Regions from separate parts of the Neobacillus sedimentimangrovi genome, predicted to be linked through region 3. Evidence: predicted binding sites of a transcription regulator. Region 3 holds the regulator's gene; each other region holds the start of a gene.
The links. The regulator Rex, encoded in region 3, represses fermentation and respiration genes when NADH is low (regulators of the CRP and FNR family bind a similar motif). The targets are predictions, from matches to a motif close to TTGTGAAATATTTCACAA.
Positions count from the first base shown of each region.

Region 1: a site for Rex is predicted at 2,578-2,595, ahead of GZA11_RS08790 (L-lactate dehydrogenase). Genes of this name have one in related genera too.
Region 2: a site for Rex is predicted at 2,896-2,913, ahead of qoxA (cytochrome aa3 quinol oxidase subunit II). Genes of this name have one in related genera too.
Region 4: a site for Rex is predicted at 2,180-2,197, ahead of ric (iron-sulfur cluster repair di-iron protein). Genes of this name have one in related genera too.

Region 1 is NZ_JAAFZF010000020.1:42,856-47,669, forward strand. Features, by position in the region: gene GZA11_RS08785 (L-lactate permease) at 1-1,517, opposite strand, end outside; gene GZA11_RS08790 (L-lactate dehydrogenase) at 1,563-2,498, opposite strand; gene GZA11_RS08795 (hypothetical protein) at 2,951-3,538, opposite strand; gene GZA11_RS08800 (PadR family transcriptional regulator) at 3,528-3,860, opposite strand; gene GZA11_RS08805 (glycerate kinase) at 4,383-4,814, opposite strand, start outside.
Region 2 is NZ_JAAFZF010000001.1:11,689-16,502, reverse strand. Features, by position in the region: gene qoxB (cytochrome aa3 quinol oxidase subunit I) at 1-1,799, opposite strand, end outside; gene qoxA (cytochrome aa3 quinol oxidase subunit II) at 1,854-2,777, opposite strand; gene GZA11_RS00115 (hypothetical protein) at 3,364-3,657, shown strand; gene dacB (D-alanyl-D-alanine carboxypeptidase/D-alanyl-D-alanine endopeptidase) at 3,743-4,814, opposite strand, start outside.
Region 3 is NZ_JAAFZF010000015.1:4,204-9,017, reverse strand. Features, by position in the region: gene groL (chaperonin GroEL) at 1-370, opposite strand, end outside; gene groES (co-chaperone GroES) at 424-708, opposite strand; gene GZA11_RS07160 (CPBP family intramembrane glutamic endopeptidase) at 986-1,708, shown strand; gene GZA11_RS07155 (YdiK family protein) at 1,708-1,908, shown strand; gene GZA11_RS07150 (redox-sensing transcriptional repressor Rex) at 2,053-2,709, opposite strand; gene moaC (cyclic pyranopterin monophosphate synthase MoaC) at 2,739-3,227, opposite strand; gene GZA11_RS07140 (ABC-F family ATP-binding cassette domain-containing protein) at 3,369-4,814, shown strand, end outside.
Region 4 is NZ_JAAFZF010000005.1:57,118-61,931, forward strand. Features, by position in the region: gene moaA (GTP 3',8-cyclase MoaA) at 142-1,158, shown strand; gene ric (iron-sulfur cluster repair di-iron protein) at 1,413-2,111, opposite strand; gene GZA11_RS03685 (molybdopterin molybdotransferase MoeA) at 2,336-3,601, shown strand; gene mobB (molybdopterin-guanine dinucleotide biosynthesis protein B) at 3,589-4,119, shown strand; gene GZA11_RS03695 (YjzC family protein) at 4,298-4,477, shown strand; gene clpB (ATP-dependent chaperone ClpB) at 4,591-4,814, shown strand, end outside.

The DNA of each region.
Region 1 (4,814 bases), on a different contig from region 3:
AAACTGTATTTCAAGGTCATTTTCGTTAACTCAGATTCTTTTCCTACTTCTCCTACAGATGCCGTTGCAATGGCAATCGATTGTGGTGAGATCAATTTTGCCATTACTCCGCCTGCAGTGTTAGCAGCAACTAATAATGAAGGATTCGTCCCGATAATATTACCAGCAGTAGCTTGAATGGAAGCAAATAATGTATTGTTATTGACAACCGATCCTGTCATAAATACCCCGATCCAACCTAATATAGGGGATAATAATGGGAATCCTTTACCGGTTGTTGCAACCGCTTCTCCTAATACTGCTGTTAAACCCGCATAGGTCATTAATTTGGCAATAGCTAAAACAGCACAAATCATCGCAATTGGAATCCAAAATTCTTTCATGGTCGTTTTTAATAGTTGAAATCCTTTATTAAAACCAATACCTTTAGAAGTTATGATTGTCGTTATTCCGGCCAAGAAAACCGCTGTACCAGTCGCACTAATTAACCCAATACTGGAACTTAATGATGATCCTGGGATTGTAAATAAAAGATTGGTTGAAGCCAACACTTCTCCTTCTGCAAATAAAGATTTGAATAATGGTAAACTCCAAATGAGAACAAATATACTTAATAAATAGAAAGGTGACCAAGCCTTAGCAATTTTTGCAAGGGAGTATTTTTCTACCTCTACTTTTTTACCATTCATGAAAAAGATATTTTTCGGCTGCCACTTATTTAAAAAGATTGCAAGAGCTCCCATTGCTAATAAAGAAGGTATAATATCTGCTAATTCTGGGCCTAAAAAGACAGTTATCATTAATTGTGTGACTGTATATACAGCAGATACAACTAAAATAGCTGGTAAAACTTCTTTTATACCTTTTATTCCATCTATTAAAAAAATTAGTAAAAATGGAATAGTAAAATTAATAATAGGTAGAGTTAGGGCAGTCATCATCGATACATCCATGGAAGTGATCCCTTCCAATCCTAATGTACCAGTAATGGCTACCGGGATTCCAATAGCTCCAAATGCACCTGAAGCCCCATTGGCAATTAAGCAAAGCATGGCCGCTTGCAATGGATGAAAGCCTAAAGATGCTAGTAATACCGCACAGATAGCAATGGGAACACCGAAACCAGCTGCACCTTCTAAAAAAGCATTAAAACAAAAACCTATTAATAGTAACTGGAGACGCTGGTCTTGAGAGATTCCGGCAATACTCGCACGTATGACGTCAAACCTCCCTGATTCTACAGAGAGCTTGTATAACCAAACAGCTGTTATAATAATATAGCCTATCGGCCAAATTCCTTGAATCGTACCTTGTATTACACTTCCGATAGCTTCTCCCATTGGCAATTGAAAGCAAGCAGTAGCAATAATAAAGGTAACGACTAAATTCAGTAAAGCCGCATAAATACCTTTCATTCGAAAGACAGTTAAGCATAATAGAAATAACAGGATTGGTATTGCCGCTACAAGAGCGGAAATACCAATATGATGAAAAGGATTGAATGACTCAACTAACATGTTGATGAACTCCTTTGAAGTGAAATATAGTTACTGCCGAGTCAATTACTTCTTCCAAAATGGATCTTGTATTTTTTTCAATGTTGCAATAGAATTTCTAAGTCTTTCCCTTTCTTGGTCATCTAGTGATAACTCTATAATTTTCACTGCCCCTTTTCGATTAATGACTGTTGGAACGCCAATATATACATCCTCATACCCGTATTCACCATTTAATAATGTACTAACAGGTAAAACGACGTCCTCATCTCTTAAGATCGCTTTTGTTATTCTAGCCAGCCCCATTGCAATTCCATAATAAGTCGCCCCTTTTGCTTCGATGATTTCATATGCGGCATCACGTACTTCAGCAAAAATTTCATTTTTTCTTTCCTCTGTTAATTGAGGTGCAATAGGATTGCCAGAAATATTGGCAGAACTCCAGACAGCAAGCTCTGAATCTCCATGTTCACCAATAATATAACCATGGACACTTGTTGGAGTTACTCCAAATTCTTGTGCTAATAAATGGCGGAATCTTGCAGAATCTAAAATCGTACCAGATCCAATGACTCTCTCTTTTGGAAGACCTGAGAATTTCCATGTGGCATAGGACAAAATATCAACTGGATTTGTTGCTACTAAGAAAATGCCATTAAAACCCGTCTCCATTACACTTTTTACAATGGACTCAAATATCTTCATATTTTTATTAACTAAATCCAATCTTGTTTCTCCAGGTTTTTGCGCCACTCCCGCACATAATACGACAATCGCTGCATCCTTACACTCTTCGTACGTACCAAATTTAATTTTCATCGTACTAGGTGCATAAAGCACACCATGATTTAAGTCCTTCACATCCCCTTTTGCTTTTTTCTCATTTATATCGATTAGAACTAGTTCACTACACAAGCCTTGATTCATTAATGCATACGCATAACTTGATCCAACTGAACCTGTTCCAATTAAAATCACTTTGCTTCCTTGTGTTAAATCCATTTAAACTCATCTCCTACTAATAAATGGTTTATGGTTATTATTCCTATCCCCCAGAATAATAACCAGTCGGGAAAATAGTTTGTGAAATATTTCACAATTAAATTATATGTCTTTACGACTCATAACTCAACCGTAATTTGGAAATGTATTCGATTACAATTTGTCAAAAGTATGACAAATTTCCCCCTTCTCATGTGCTTTATGAATTCCCTTTTAACTGTGCTTTACATCTTTCTATTGCTAGATGGACAATGATCATGAGGGTAGAGTTATATGTATGAAAAAACCATATAGCCCGTATACAAACAAATCCTATAAACACAAAGCACCTCCTTAAACAGATACAATCCTAGTATCCATTTAAAGCGGTGCTTACATTTTGCCCCCATATTTTCACTGTTCAATTCTTCTTAAGAAAATTTTCTAATAAGTTTTTCTATCAAATGAAGCAATCACAACTTGTTTTCCCCTTTTTTCTTTAACACAATAATGGCATTACTGATAAGGCCTAATCCAATTCCAATGATTCCTCCAACGGCAGTACCAATTAGTGTGTCAATCCAACCACCAGAAAGGAATAGATCTCGACCACCGCTAGCAATAAATCCAATTAATCCACCAACAGAAATACCAAAAAACATAAATCCAGCATAAAATAGACCGATTGCTTCATGATCAGCAGGATTGAAATTTTCATAGTACTCAACAAACTTATCCTTCAAATCAGAGGACCTGGTAGTTTCACTTTGAAACTTCAATTCCTCTTTCGCACGTTCAAATGCTTCTTGTTCGGAAACCCCATTTTCCATCAAATCATTCATATAATCACTCATATAGAGAATCAAATCATTTTGTACATCAATTGATACATTTGAACGGGTCTTCAGTTTAGACAGTTTATTTGTAACCTTTCTTTTCGTCTGACCAATTTGATGTTGCAACTTTTCTAAGTAAGTCATCTCAGCTTCTTCTAAATAATATTGAGACTGCTCCTTGGCAAACTGTTTAATTTTTTCTTTCATTTCATTACTAAAGTTCATTCTTATTCATCCCTTCCTTTCTTATCATTTCAATACGATCAACCAAAAAGTCCCATCTTACCCAAAAAGAAGATAATGCCTCACGACCTCGTTCGTTTAGGGTATAAAACTTTCTTGGAGGACCTAATTCCGAAGGTTTTTTTGTAATATGAACTAGTTTGTTTTTTTCAAGTCTAAGCAACAACGCATACACAGTAGCTTCTGCAAGTTCTTCAAAGCCCAATAGGCGTAATTTTTTGGCAATCTCATAACCATATATTTCGCCGTGACTGATAATTTCTAACACTATCCCTTCCAATACGCCTTTGAGTATTACACTCATGTTCTCCAGAAAATCACCCCATTGGTATTCAACATTGTTGGTAATCAATAATATTGAGTACTACTATATAATAATATAGAGTAGTAAACTGATCAATACTATTCAATAAATTCGTTGTTATATATTTTTTGACATATTTCCCTAACCTTATAAAAATATTTCAATATCCGACTTCACACTCTCTCCAACGACTAATGGTTCAAACATTATATAAACAAAAGGACAGGGCTTATCTCTACGCCCCAAAATGCACAATTCAACAAACGGGCATTCATTGGAAAATAACTGTATTCAGGTGATTTTTTTAGTTTTAATTTGGTTTTTCATTTTGCTTCAAAATCCCCATTCTACCTAGCACAGGGAGATCTGTTATATTTTGGCTATTGGTAAATGTAAAGAAAAACATTGCTGACAAAAAGGGCACTCTAACTAAGAGTGCCCTCAACTATAAATATCGATATACTTATTTATTTTTGATAAATTATTTCACATCTATAATAGTTTAACAGTTTCACCTGTTTACTATAACTGCCTTATCCCATGAACTAAATTCATTACCTGCCTTGTTTGCTCAAAAAGAAATTCCTCTGCCCGCTCCATACACTCTTCAATAGGAACTGGTTGATTAAGGATAGAAAAACATCCACTAAACTTTTCTAATAGTGGGGTAAGATTCCCTTTAAGGCTACCGGAAATGAGAATGACAGGCACATGATGTTTTCTAGCTAATTCCGCAATATAACCAGGGGCTTTGCCAAATAGTGTCTGTTCATCACTTTGACCTTCTCCTGTAATAACTATATCTGCTTGTTGGATTGCCTCTTCTACTTGAGAGATTTCACCTACTAATTTTGCTCCTGATACAAGCTCTGAGTTCAAGGTAAGAAAAGCAAATCCAAGTCCTCCTGCAGCCCCTGCTCCAGGAATTTCACTTAATCTATTATTTGAAAACAG
Region 2 (4,814 bases), on a different contig from region 3:
AACGCAAATCCCCAGATAAAGAAGATAGAACCCATAATAAATGGTACACCGCTATTATTCGGCATATGAATTTTTTCATAATTACCTTGGAATAAAATATGACGCTTTTTCTTCGCATCCCAAAGTGCTTCTTCTGATTTTACATGAGGCACGATGGCAAAGTTATATTCAGGAACTGGACTGTGTGTCGCCCACTCCAATGTTCTTGCATCCCATGGATCTGCACTGATGTCTCTTGATGCATAACGGATGCTGTAGTAAACGTTATAAACAATTAGGATAAAACCGATGGCGAGACCGATTGCCCCGACAAAGGAAACCATGTTTAATGGTCCAAAACCAGTAGACTCTGAATATGTGTACATACGGCGAGCTTGACCGTCCAAGCCGGTGAAGAACATTGGCATAAATGCAACCAGCGTACTGATACCAATCGTCCAAGCCGTAATCTTACCAATACGTTCATTTAACATGAAACCAAACATTTTTGGCCAGTAATACGTTAAGCCAGCCAACATAGCAAATACAACACCAGGAATAATGACCATATGGAAATGAGCTACTAGGAACATGGTGTTATGGTACTGATAATCAGCCGCTGACATACCAAGCATAACCCCGGTAACTCCTCCGATTGTAAACAACGGAATAAACAACAATGCATAAAGCATTGGAGTTGTTATTTCAATTTTTCCTTTATAGAGAGTAAACAGCCAGTTAAAAATCTTAACCCCTGTAGGAACTGCAATGGCCATCGTTGTGATGGAGAAGATACTATTTGTTAACGCTCCTTGACCCATTGTAAAGAAATGGTGAACCCAAACTAAGAAAGATAAGAGCGAAATGATAACCATGGAGGCAACCATCGATTTGTAGCCATATAGATTACGGCGTGCAAAAGTAGAGATTACCTCACTGTAAATTCCGAATGCTGGTAAAATCAAAATGTACACTTCAGGGTGACCCCAAACCCAAAATAGGTTAGCCCAAAGCATATCCATACCACCATTATTAGTGGTAAAGAAATGTGTTCCGAACAGACGGTCTAAAGTCCCCATCGCCAATGCGACAGTTAATACTGGAAAAGCAAAAACGATAATCACATTGGCAATTAAGGATGACCATGTGAACATAGGCATTTTCATTAATGTCATGCCAGGCGCTCTCATTTTTAATATCGTCGTAATAAAGTTAATTCCCGTCATTAACGTTCCGAGACCTGCAATTTGGATGGCAATCATATAATAGTTCGTCCCTACGGAAGTACTAAACTCATTGCCAGCAAGCGGGAAGTAAGATGTCCATCCGGCATCAGGAGAACCACCGACAACGAACGAAATATTAAATAACATGGCTCCAAAGAAGAATAACCAAAAGCTTAGTGCATTTAATCTTGGGAATGCCACATCACGAGCCCCAATTTGTAAAGGAACCACAAAGTTCATAAGCGCCATGATAAATGGCATCGCCATAAATAGGATCATAACCACTCCATGTGTGGTGAAAACTTCATTATAGTGCTGTGCATCTAGTAGTGTATTTTCCGGTACAGCCAGCTGGGCACGCATCATTAATGCATCAACACCGCCCCGGAATAGCATGAGTAAAGCGGAAATTAAATACATAATCCCGATTCGTTTATGATCTACTGTAGTTAACCATTCACGCCATAAATATCCCCATTTTTTAAAGTACGTTAGTCCAACGACGATGGCAATGATAGTCAGTACGATAGCCACCATCGATGCATAGATCGCTAGACTTGGATGGGGAATGGCAAAACGATCAAAGAAATCCATTGTTTATTGACTCCTTTCGGATTATTAAATAGGAAAATATCAAACTCTTACAAATTAATGATGATTGTGTTCTGATTTTAAAGTTGATTCGCTAGCTTCATTTTCTTCGTTACCCATTTTTGCACTGTGGGAACCATGGTTATGACCTCCATTTTCTCCTTCAGGAGGCGGTAAAAATCCTAAATGGGTTCCTGTAAAAGTTAATTGTCCAAGATGACCTGGTTCCAATAATTCATTAAATTTTTGTTCTGTTAAAGGTTTTGCCGTTCCTTTAACTTCTTTCACCCAATCGTCAAATTCATCTTGTGGCATAGCCTTTACATTAAATGTATTTTCCGCAAATCCTTTTCCACTGAAGTTAGCATTACGGCCCATATATTCCCCTGGTACATCAGCTGCTAAATGCAATGTAGTAACCATGTCTGCCATCGCATATTTTTGGCCGCCAAGCTGCGGAATCCAGAAGCTTGTTATTGGTCCGTGAGAATAAAGCTTAAACTCAATCGGGCGATCGGTAGGAATGTATAAATAATTCACTGTTTCAATGTTTTCTTCCGGATAACTAAAATGCCATTTCCAATTCGAAGATGTCGCATAAACGACTAAAGGTTTCTTGTTTTCGTATCCTTTCGGTGTAGATTCCACCGCATAATTTGATTTAACTGACATAAAAGAAAGGAATGCTACGATTAAAATGGGGATACCCACACAAATGGCTTCAACAACGATGTTGCCTTCAATGTGAGGTGGTTCATAATCCTTTCCTTGTTTTGATGCGCGATATTTTATAAGCATGTATGCTAAAAGCCCAAACACGACCAAGACAATAAATGACATGATGTAAATCGACATTTTGATGTCATTGGCTTGTACTTCTGCCTGTGGGCCTTTAGGATCTAAAACGAGTAATGATTCACATCCTGTAAGCACTGTGATAATAGTGAAAACTAAAGTCAATAAAGCACCAAACCGTTTCAAGTCAATACCCCTTTCTAGGTTTTTAGAAGGTAAAAACATATACACAATTTTTTGCAAGTGATATAAATCACACGCTAGCATTACTATCATATAATATTTTTTTCGAATGTACATTTAAATGTGAAATGTGTCACAAAATGTTCAAAAACAATAAGCAATAAATAAAAATCTCACCTTTTTTTATTGGCTTTTGTGAATGGATTATATTATTATAATAAATTCTATTTTTTTAAGCACACCTTTCAAATGGTATAAATTGCACAAAAAGGAAAGAGTTGTCTAATAAAGACAACTCTTTCCTTTTTTGTTTATTTTATTTTTTTGACATAATTTTTAACAAGAGCGTAATCAATTTTCAAATGGAATTTTACTATTTTGGGTTTGACAACTATAAAATATTTCAATGGAGATTCCCATTTCATATCTCTTCTATATTTAACCATCTCATTTATAGCCCAAATACTTCAGTCTACTTAGGCTATTATCTGATACAAAAATCTGGTTCCATACGTAAATTGTTAAGAAAGGAAGGGGATTTAACTATACCGGTGTATTCCATTCCTTTCTTGATAAGGAGGTGAAAAACATGTCTGAAATGGAATCCTCTCAAAATGAGTTTCAAAGTCCTTTTCATATAAAAAAACGAGAAGATTTTGATTTTGGGGAATTTATGTTTTTGAAACGTAATCGCCACGATGAAAAAAATCATACTGAATCTTCCTCTATGGAAACTGAATCCTCCTCACACGAGGAAATATCGTATGAAAAACCGCAAAAGGAAGATTTTTATTGTACGGAGTGGCAATGCAAAGATCATAAGCTCATACAAAGCTGCTGGAAAGACGGGAATATGTGGGTATTAAGGATCCGAAACAAATAGTAATGGAGATTATATTGGGAAAGGAACACGACCTTTCCCTATACTTTCTCCATCCTTTATTTCTTGTCTCACAACATAATCCTTTTCATTGATTAACCATAATCGAAATCAATCGGTCTTCAATTTTTTTCCCATTTGACTCATCAAGCAAGTTGTTTAAAAGGATGGAGAAAATTAATGTCTCTCCACTTTTCGTTGTTACATAACCAGATAAAGAGCTGACAGTGGTGAGTGTACCGGTCTTAGCTTTCACCCTTCCCTTTACATCAGCCGTTTTCATTCGATTACGAAGTGAACCGCCTACCATTTTCTCTGGCTCACCACTGACTGGAAGGGAATGAAGAAAAGAATGAAACCATTTTTCCTTCTGCACCGCAAACAGTAGTTGTGAAATTTGGTTAGCAGATATCAAAGTCACGTGTGAAACTCCAGATCCATCTCGTATCACCATATTGTTTGGCTGCAGACCAAATTTTTTTAATTCAGCATTTAACACTTCCAATCCCTTTTCCCAACTACCATCCCCATGAATGACCTTCCCCATTTCTTTCACCAATACTTCCGCATGAACATTATTACTTAATTTCATATATGGAACCATCAACTGAGATAATGGCATAGAGTGGTGGATAGCTAATTTGTTTGTGGTTTCAGGCACCTTCCCTATTTTGATCTTCCCTGTGAGTTTAATTCCTTGTTCTTCTAATGATTGTTTAAAAAGGGTCAGCGCATATCTCGTGGGGTTCCAGATTCCTACTTTTTCCTTAATGGTTTTTGATCCGACTGGAAGAGTTCCTTCAATAATAATGGAGTTTTTTGCATGTTCCCGCTCAATAGTGATATCCTTTTTCCCATTTGTACCTGTTGTAACAGCCTTGTTAATGATTTTCACGTAGTTGGTTTTCGGATTGACGACTACTCCTACTTTTTCCCCCTCTTTTTCTCCAGGCGTAACCTTGATTTCTATCGAACCTGTATCATACTCCGGAGTGGGTGCTGCAGTTAATGCTGAAATTTGTGCACCATAATAAGTTGTTTCATCACTCCATGGGAGGTCAATCGAATATCGGCTATTATCATACCAAGTATCATCTCCGACCAATTGTCCCTTAATTTTTTGTATTCCCTGTTTTAATAAGTCCTTAGCTAATTGATCA
Region 3 (4,814 bases):
CTACTGCTTTTTCAATACCTTTGCGGATGCCCATTGGGTTCGCACCAGCAGTAACGTTCTTTAAGCCTTCGCGGATCATTGCTTGAGCAAGAACAGTTGCAGTTGTTGTACCGTCACCGGCAACATCGTTTGTTTTGCTTGCAACTTCAGCAACAAGCTTTGCACCCATGTTTTCAAATGCATCTTCTAATTCGATTTCTTTTGCAATTGTTACACCATCGTTAGTGATAAGTGGAGAACCAAATTTTTTCTCAAGAACCACGTTACGTCCTTTAGGTCCAAGAGTTACTTTTACTGCATTTGCAAGTGTATCTACACCGCGAAGCATCGCACGGCGAGCGTCTTCACTAAACTTAATCTCTTTAGCCATGTTAAAGAACCTCCTCGTATATTAGAAACTTGTTATTTTTTAAGTCTTAAATCTTACTCTACTACAGCAAGAATATCACTTTCACGTAAAATTAAGTATTCAGTACCTTGGTATTTCACTTCAGTACCTGCGTATTTTGAGAAGATGATGCGATCGCCTACAGAAACTTCAACAGCTACGCGCTCACCGTTGTCAAGCACGCGGCCAGTACCTACAGCTACAACTTTTCCTTCCTGAGGCTTTTCTTTTGCTGTATCAGGTAAAACGATACCGCTTGCAGTTTTTTCTTCTGTTTCAACTAGTTCGATGATAATGCGATCACCTAATGGTCTTAACACTAAAAACAACCTCCTCAAATCTATGTGCTCATAATTCATTGTTAGCACTCACACTCAATGAGTGCTAACACAATTATTATAATAAAGAATCTAAAAATCTTTTGCAAGTATCATGTTTAAATTTTTTTGAAAAAGTATGTATTTTTTTTCCACCCTACTATCGTATGTAAATAATTGAATATTTATTTCGCTTTTTTAAAACGTATTCTACATTGAAACTAAATGACTTTTAACGTTAGAATGGTAATAAAATAATAGAACTAAAGGAGACATACTATTGAAAAAGGAATATTGGATTATTTTAATTGTGTATATTTGTATGCATCTATCCAACTTAGTAGCGATTCCTTTATTGATGATTAGCTTTAAATTTACGGGTGTGGATCCGGGATTAGCTACTCCTATTTGGCTCATCGCTAGTTTTACTATTGCGCTTATCATTATTTTATTTATATTAAGAAAAGAAATAAGAACTGGAGGGAAAAGTGAAAGAAGCTTATCAGCGGGGAGCTTGATCAAGTGGGCCATTTTAGGATTTTTTCTCGCCTTATTTGCCCAGTATGCAGCTGCTATAATAGAAAATCTTCTCGGTATTGAAATGGGCTCTGAAAATACCCAGCAAATATTAGGCATTATTGAAACCTTTCCACTTGCCGTCCTAGTTACCAGTATTATTGGGCCGATTTTAGAAGAGATTGTTTTTCGAAAAATTATTTTCGGAGCTTTACATAAAAGGTTTCATTTCTTTATCGCAGCATTAATTAGTTCTGTTATTTTTGCTATCGTTCATATGGAGCCAGTACATATTCTCATTTATTCTTCAATGGGCTTTTCATTTGCTTATCTATATGTAAAAACTAAAACCATTCTTGTACCGATTTTTGCCCATGTATCGATGAATACATTGGTCGTATTGGTGCAGTCTGTTTACAAAGAAGACATTGAGCGACTGCTTAAAGAGGCAGAAGCGGTTCAAAACTTTATCGGAGGATTCTTCTAATGAGACGTTCACCTTTGTTTTCCGGATTAATCTACTTCCTACTTGGAAGCTTATTTACCTATTTTGCAATTGAGGATGTCCAAAATAATGGCTGGGGTTTTTTCAGCTATCTCTTGGTCATCCTCGCCACTTTTGATTTTGGCTCCGGCCTAAAAATGATCCACTTTCATTTTAAATATAAGGATCAGCTCAAAAAATAAGGTGACAGGCACCGTGTAAAAAATTTACATTGTGCCTATCACCTTTTTCTTTTGATTAAGGCATGATCTTGTTTATTCCTAGGAGAATTCTATCAATTTAAAGAAAAGGACTTTTCACTTTAATAGTGAAAAGCCCTTTTAATGTTATTCCTCTATTTCCTCATTATTTGGATAATGCTTTAAAAAATATACTAATGACTGTAGCTCGATGGCCAAATCGATGTGATGAACGCGAATTGACGGAGGGACATTTAACCTCGCAGGGGTGAAATTCAAGATCCCTTTGACATTCGTTTTTACAATTTGATCAGTAATAACTTGTGCCACATTTGCAGGTACGGTTAAAATGACTACCTGGATATTTTCCTCCATCAAAATTCGTTCCAACTCATCCATGGAGTAAACCGGAACTTCTCCTATAGATGTACCAATTTTTGCAGGATCTACATCAAAGGCACACTCAATTTTTGTATTATTATTTTTTAAAAAATTATAATGTAAAAATGCAGTACCAAGGTTCCCTACCCCTATTAAGGCAACCTTTGTTAATTCATCCTGGTCAAGCGTTTTTCGGAAAAAACTGAGCAGATAATTGACATTGTAACCATATCCTTTTTTCCCCAAAGCGCCAAAATAAGAAAAATCTCTTCTTATTGTAGCTGAATCAACCTTTACCGCTTCACTAAGTTCGGCCGAAGAGACCCTTTGTTTCCCTGACGAATGCAGGTTTTTGATGAAACGATAATATAAGGGTAGCCTCTTGGCCGTTGCCTGCGGTATTTTCGTCGTTTCATTTGTCATATACTCCTTCACCCCGCACAAATTATTCATTACATTTCTCTTTTAAAATCACCATTTTTCCCGCCAGTTTTCTCTACCAAAAAAGTCGGTCCAATTACCATACCTTTATCTACTGCTTTACACATATCATAAATAGTTAAAGCACAAACAGAAGCAGCTGTGAGCGCTTCCATCTCTACACCTGTACTTCCTTTTGTTTTAACTAATGCTTCGATATGCAAAGTATATTGTCCGTTCACTATTTGTCCCCAAGAAAAACTAATATCGACACCTGTTAAGGGAATTGGGTGGCACATTGGAATAATATCCCATGTTTTTTTGGCTGCCATAATAGCCGCTACTTGAGCCACAGCCAGAACATCGCCTTTTTTCATTTCATTGTTTACTATTTTATCATAAATTTCCTTGCTAACAGTGATACTGGAACAAGCGATGGCCGTTCGTGCCGTTTCCGGCTTTTCGCTGACGTCCACCATCTTTGCTCTGCCTTGTTCATTAAAGTGAGTAAATTCAGCCATATAAAAAAAGCCTCCCATAAAATCATACAATATTTTGACCGATATGTGTGCGTAAGTTTGAACGCATGATGACATTTTTTTACTTTATTGATGACCAATCGGGAATACGGTACACTATTCCTATGTATAGAGGTGAAAATAATGATTTTATTACAAGTTAATCAACTACAAAAATATTATGGTGCTGACCTTATTTTATCGAATATAAAGCTAGAATTACAATCCCGGGACCGTGTCGCCCTTGTTGGCCGAAACGGCGCGGGAAAATCAACTTTGCTTAAGATTATCGCCGGCCAGCTCAGTTATGACGGCGGGGAAATCATTAAACCAAAGGATGTCACTATTGGCTATTTAGCCCAAAACACTGGACTAGAATCCAATTTATCCATTTGGGAGGAAATGCTGACTGTATTTGAAGAGCTTCGCACGATGGAAAAGTCCTTGCGAAGACTTGAAGAGCAAATGTCTGACCCAAGTGTTTTTGAGGATCAAGAAAAATATGAAAAAATCCTAAAAGAATATGACCAGCTTCAAGTAACATTTAAAGAGCAGGGTGGCTATCAATATGAAGCCGAAATACGGTCTGTCCTTCACGGTTTAAGCTTTCCAGATTCGTCTGTCATGATCTCCAGTTTAAGCGGTGGCCAAAAAACACGCCTCGCCTTGGGGAAACTACTATTAACAAAACCAGACATTTTAATTTTGGACGAGCCGACCAACCATCTTGATATTGAAACACTTTCCTGGCTAGAGCAATACTTACAGGGTTATGATGGTGCGATATTAATTGTCTCTCACGACCGATATTTTTTAGATAAAATCGTTACTCAAGTATATGAAATTTCCCGCACACAAATCCAACGCTACATTGGCAATTATAGCTCATATCTAGAGCAAAAGGCGGCCAATTATGAACGGGAAATGAAGCTCTATGAAAAGCAACAGGAAGAAATAGCGGCCTTAAAGGACTTTATCCAGCGGAACTTAGCACGGGCCTCTACGACAAAACGTGCCCAAAGCCGCCGAAAAAAGCTAGAGAAAATGGAAATTATGGACCGTCCATTAGGAGACGAAAAATCTGCTTCCTTTTCATTTGAAATTGACAAACAAAGTGGCAATGACGTATTAGCTGTAGATTCACTAGCCATTGGGTATAACGGGAAAAAAGTTTCTGAGAATATTTCCTTTCGGGTATATCGAGGAGACAGTATTGCCGTCGTCGGTCCTAACGGTATAGGTAAGTCTACATTATTAAAAACGCTCCTAAAAAAACTTCCTGCCCTATCCGGAGAGGTTCGCTATGGGACAAATCTCTCCATTGGTTATTACGATCAAGAACATGCCAACTTAACCTCAAATAAGCGTGTGTTAAATGAGCTCTGGGATGAATACCCGCTAATGACGGAAAAGGAGATCCGAACTGTTTTAGGGAATTTCTTATTTTCCGGTGATGATGTTTTAAAAAATGTCTCTTCTTTAAGTGGCGGTGAAAAAGCGAGATTGGCTCTAGCCAAGCTTATGTTGAAAAAGGCAAACTTGCTAATATTGGACGAACCGACCAACCATTTGGATATTGACAGTAAGGAA
Region 4 (4,814 bases), on a different contig from region 3:
ATTTGGTAGAAACTTATCATTTAAGTTTTAATTACTACAAAAAAAAGAATAATGAAGCAAGAGTGAATAAAATAACAGTATTAAATATGCATCTCTGTTACAATAAGGTAAAAGCTTCTTTTATTTCATGGAGTTGATCGAGTGAAAAAAATCATTGTTAAAGATAAATTAAATAGACCATTAAGGGACTTAAGAATCTCTGTCTTTGATCGCTGTAATTTTCGCTGTCAATATTGTATGCCAGCCGATCAGTTTGGCCCAGACTTTAAATTTCTTCCCAAAAGTGCACTGTTGTCATATGAAGAAATTGAGCGTTTAGCAAAAATATTTGTGAGCCTAGGGGTTAAGAAGATTCGTTTGACCGGCGGTGAACCGCTTTTAAGAAAAGATTTGCCTGTACTAGTTGAAAAACTGTCTTGTATTAATGGTCTTGAAGATCTAGGTTTAACAACCAATGGTGTACTGCTCCCTAAGTTAGCTACAAAACTAAAAGAAGCTGGTTTAAAAAGAGTGAATATAAGTTTAGATAGCTTGGATGATGAACTTTTTGGAAAAATAAATGGCCGTGGAATTGGTACTGCACCTGTCCTTGAAGGAATTGAGGCAGCTAAAAAAGCAGGGCTGGGTGTCAAATTAAACATGGTTGTAAAAAAAGGCCTAAATGATTTAGAAATTATACCAATGGCTAAATTCTGCAAAGAGAATGGTTTGGAGCTACGTTATATTGAATATATGGATGTTGGTTCGACGAATGGCTGGAAAATGGATGATGTTGTTACCAAAAAAGAAATATTTCACCTACTTCAAGAACATTTTGAATTAGAACCCTTAGATGCGGCATACTTTGGTGAGGTTGCTAAGCATTATCGTTACAAAGGTACAAATATTAAAGTTGGTTTTATTACATCTGTATCTGAATCATTTTGTTCTAGCTGTACACGTGTACGTCTTTCTGCAAACGGCCAAATCTATACTTGCTTATTTAATGGAAATGGCCACGATATACGAAATTTCATGAGAAATGGGGCATCCGATAAAGAAATTGCAGAAAGAATTTCATCGATATGGAACCATCGGGACGATCGTTATTCAGATGAACGAACAGCAGAAACGAATAATAACCGTAAAAAAATTGAAATGTCATACATTGGCGGTTAAAAAACTCTCCAAAGCGGAGAGTTTTTTAATTAGAACGTATTCTTCTGTCTAGCTCCAGCGCCCTAGCGGCTAGTATCCTTCAGTCTCCGCCCTACGATAAGTCAACATCGAATCACCTTTGGTTCTTCGTGTTTCCTTTATCTCAGTTGGAGACCACCACAAGGAAGACTACGGCAGCATTAGCATCGCACGACCGAAAGCGATAGCTTTTGGGAGGAGGCTATACGCCGCTGACCAGGGCGCTTTCGCTTTTCTTAATAATATCTTGGGAATAGGATGTTATTTTCTAAATGTACATGCATAAAAGTTAATCCTTCAAGCTCCTCCAGCCTTTTGTATACTAACCGATACGTACCACAAGCATCTGATGGTGGGGTAAAATCATTTGTAATTTGGCGAAGTTCCTTTAAAATGGCACCAGCATGGTCATGCTCTTTTTCAAGCTCGATAATTAAATTGATTGCATCTTCACGATTCTCTATTGTTCCGTCTTCAAGCTTTTTAATGATTGGGAATACCGTTTCTTCTTCCTTCGCTAAATGATCTAACATTTCTTTCTTCAATGCAAAAAATAATTCATGAACTTTTATAAGTTCTGGATGATGATCACCATGAACCTTTGAAACTTTCGTTACATAAGGGCCTAGCATGTTAAATTCTTCTTCTGTTGCACGGTGATAATGGGAAATTACATGGTCAATAATGGTGCTTGAATCAGAATTTGTCCAAACTTCTAAATCAGTTTCTTGAGCATTGCTTTTTTCAAATAATGCTTTTAATTCCTCCAATATGGAATCGGGATTTTGTCCAATTTGTCTAGCTGCTTCGGTAAGAGAAATATTTCCCCCGCAGCAAAAATCAATTCTTAATCGTTTAAAAAGATCACTTGATTTAGGTAATCCGTTAACAATATCTTTCACTAAAGAATTTGTTGTAAATGGAAATGTATTCATGGAAAATCCTCCTTATGTTAATAAATTAAGCTTTCTAACTTAAGCATAATTGAAATTAGAAATAAAACAGGTGACCTGTATCACATAACCGCCAGATTTTCATTTTTTCTTAAAAACTTTCACAAATGTGATATTTGATATGTCTGCAAATTTTCGATAGGTTTATAATGGATGATGTTGAAAACATAAAGGAATAGATCGTTAAATGATAGGAGCCGATAAAATTGTTTGAAAGAAGACAACCGATTCCGATTGGGGAAGCAGTTAAGAAGATTATGGAATTTCAAATTACTGGTAAAAGGGAATATGTACTGATTGAAGAAAGCTATGGTCGGTATTTAGCAGAGGATTTGATAGCTACTTGTGATGTACCTCATTTTGATCGGGCACCATATGATGGTTTTGCTGTTAGGTCTGTTGATACGATGAATGCTTCACAATCTAATCCCATTGAATTTGAAGTAATTGACCATATTGGTGCTGGGATGGTTTCGAATAAAGTGGTGAAAGACTATCAAGCAGTTAGAATTATGACAGGCGCTATGATGCCTGAAGGTACTGATGCTGTTGTTATGCTTGAAGTAGCTAAAACTTATGAAAAGAATGGAACACCATATATGTCCATTAAGCGTAGTTTTAAAAAGGGAGAAAATGTTTCCTTTCGTGGTGAAGACGCGACAAAAGGAGAAATTTTAGTCAAAAAAGGGACCCTAATAAATCCTGGAATTCAAGCAATGCTCGCCGCATTTGGATATAAAAAGGTTCCTGTTGCCAAAAAGCCTATAGTGGGGCTTTTTGCAACAGGAACTGAGTTATTAGAAGTTGATGAACCTTTATTACCTGGAAAAATTCGAAATAGTAATTCCCATATGATTGCTGCCCAAATTGAACGAGCAGGTGCTAGTGTTCAATATTTCGGTAAGCTGCCAGATGAATTTGATACATGTTTTGAGGCAGTAAAGGACGTGATTGGGAAAGTAGATCTGTTGGTTACAACAGGAGGTGTTTCTGTAGGGGATTTTGACTACCTGCCTGAGATATATAAAAAATTAAATGCACAAGTATTATTTAATAAAGTTTCAATGAGACCAGGAAGTGTTACTACCGTGGCCCATTATGATGGAAAACTACTATTTGGACTTTCTGGAAATCCTTCCGCCTGTTATGTAGGGTTTGAATTGTTTGTTCGTCCAATTATTCGCAGGCAATTATTTACAGAAAAACCGCACTTAAGAAAAGAGAAGGCAATATTAGACGTTGATTTTCCTAAAGCCAATCCTTTTACACGATTAGTCCGAAGTACTGTAACAATCGATGGCGGCAGACTTAGAGTCTCCCCTAGTGGACTGGATAAATCAAATATTATCATGAGTCTGGCAGGCGCCAATTCATTGATGATCCTTCCTGGAGGTACAAGAGGGATTCAGGCTGGATCAGAGGTAGATGTTCTATTACTTGAAGATCAAACAGGCAGTGAGTGGCCTTGGTAAAGCCTGTTATTTTTCAAATTGTTGGCTATCAAAACAGTGGAAAAACCACATTTATTTTAAAGCTCATTGAAGGTTTAAAGGATGCAAGTATCCGTACAGCTGTTATTAAGCATCATGGACATGGCGGTAAACCGGATATTGTGGAGGGAAAGGATTCTACAAAGTATTTAAAGGCAGGAGCAAATGTATCCCTTGTGGAAGGTGAAGGGAGATTGATTCTCCAGGCTGATAAGGTGCCTGATGGACTAGAACAGCAAATAAAACTTCTTATGTATTTTCAGCCAGATCTGATTTTAGTGGAGGGATACAAGCAAGAAACATATCCTAAGATTCTTTTATTAAGGGATAAAAATGATATTCCATTACTTCATAATTTAACCAATGTAGTTGCAATACTATATTGGAAGGATGAAATCATAGCTGCCATAGAAAAAGAAACGATGATCCCTTGCTATCATATCAGTGATGAGGCTGCACTTCAAAAAATGATTCAAATGCTTATCCGTCATATTTCTTAGGAAATATTGTCGAAAAACATGAAAGAATATCTCTGGTTGGTCAATCTTTAAAAGAAGTAAAGTAGCTATACTTTCATGACTAAAATACAATCTATTCTTTAAAATAGAAGGAACTTCCTCTAATCGTTATCATTTATAATGGTCATAATATAGATGATATTGATAAGGAGGGAAAATGATGGGGCAAAGTCATCAATTTCGACCGGGTAAAAAAGCACCAAACAATGGTATATATATTGAAATTGGAGAATCGGGGGATAATGTAGTCAATCCAAAAAAAATTAAGCTCAAAGCAGGAGAAAGGTTTCCTGAGACTTCTAATGATGACAGGGTCTGGACGTATTTGAGAAAACCATAATTGCAAAACATATAGCCATCCAAAAGGATGGCTTTTATAAATTTACTTTTAAACACCCGTTGTCTTATAATGAAATTAAAAGGTCAAAAAAGGTCAAGAAAGGGAGTGAGAAAATGGATATAAACCGGATGACAGAACGGTTGCAGAAAGGGTTAATGGAAGCACAAAGTTTAGGAATTAAGAAGCATCATCAGGAATTGGATGAGCCACATTTATTTTTAGCCTTATTGAACCAAGAAGATAGTTTAATTTCAGCCATATTCGAAAAAGTAGGCATAAGTCCATTAAAAGTAGAAGAAAAGCTTTTAGAAATTCTCGCGAAAAAACCTCAGGTTAC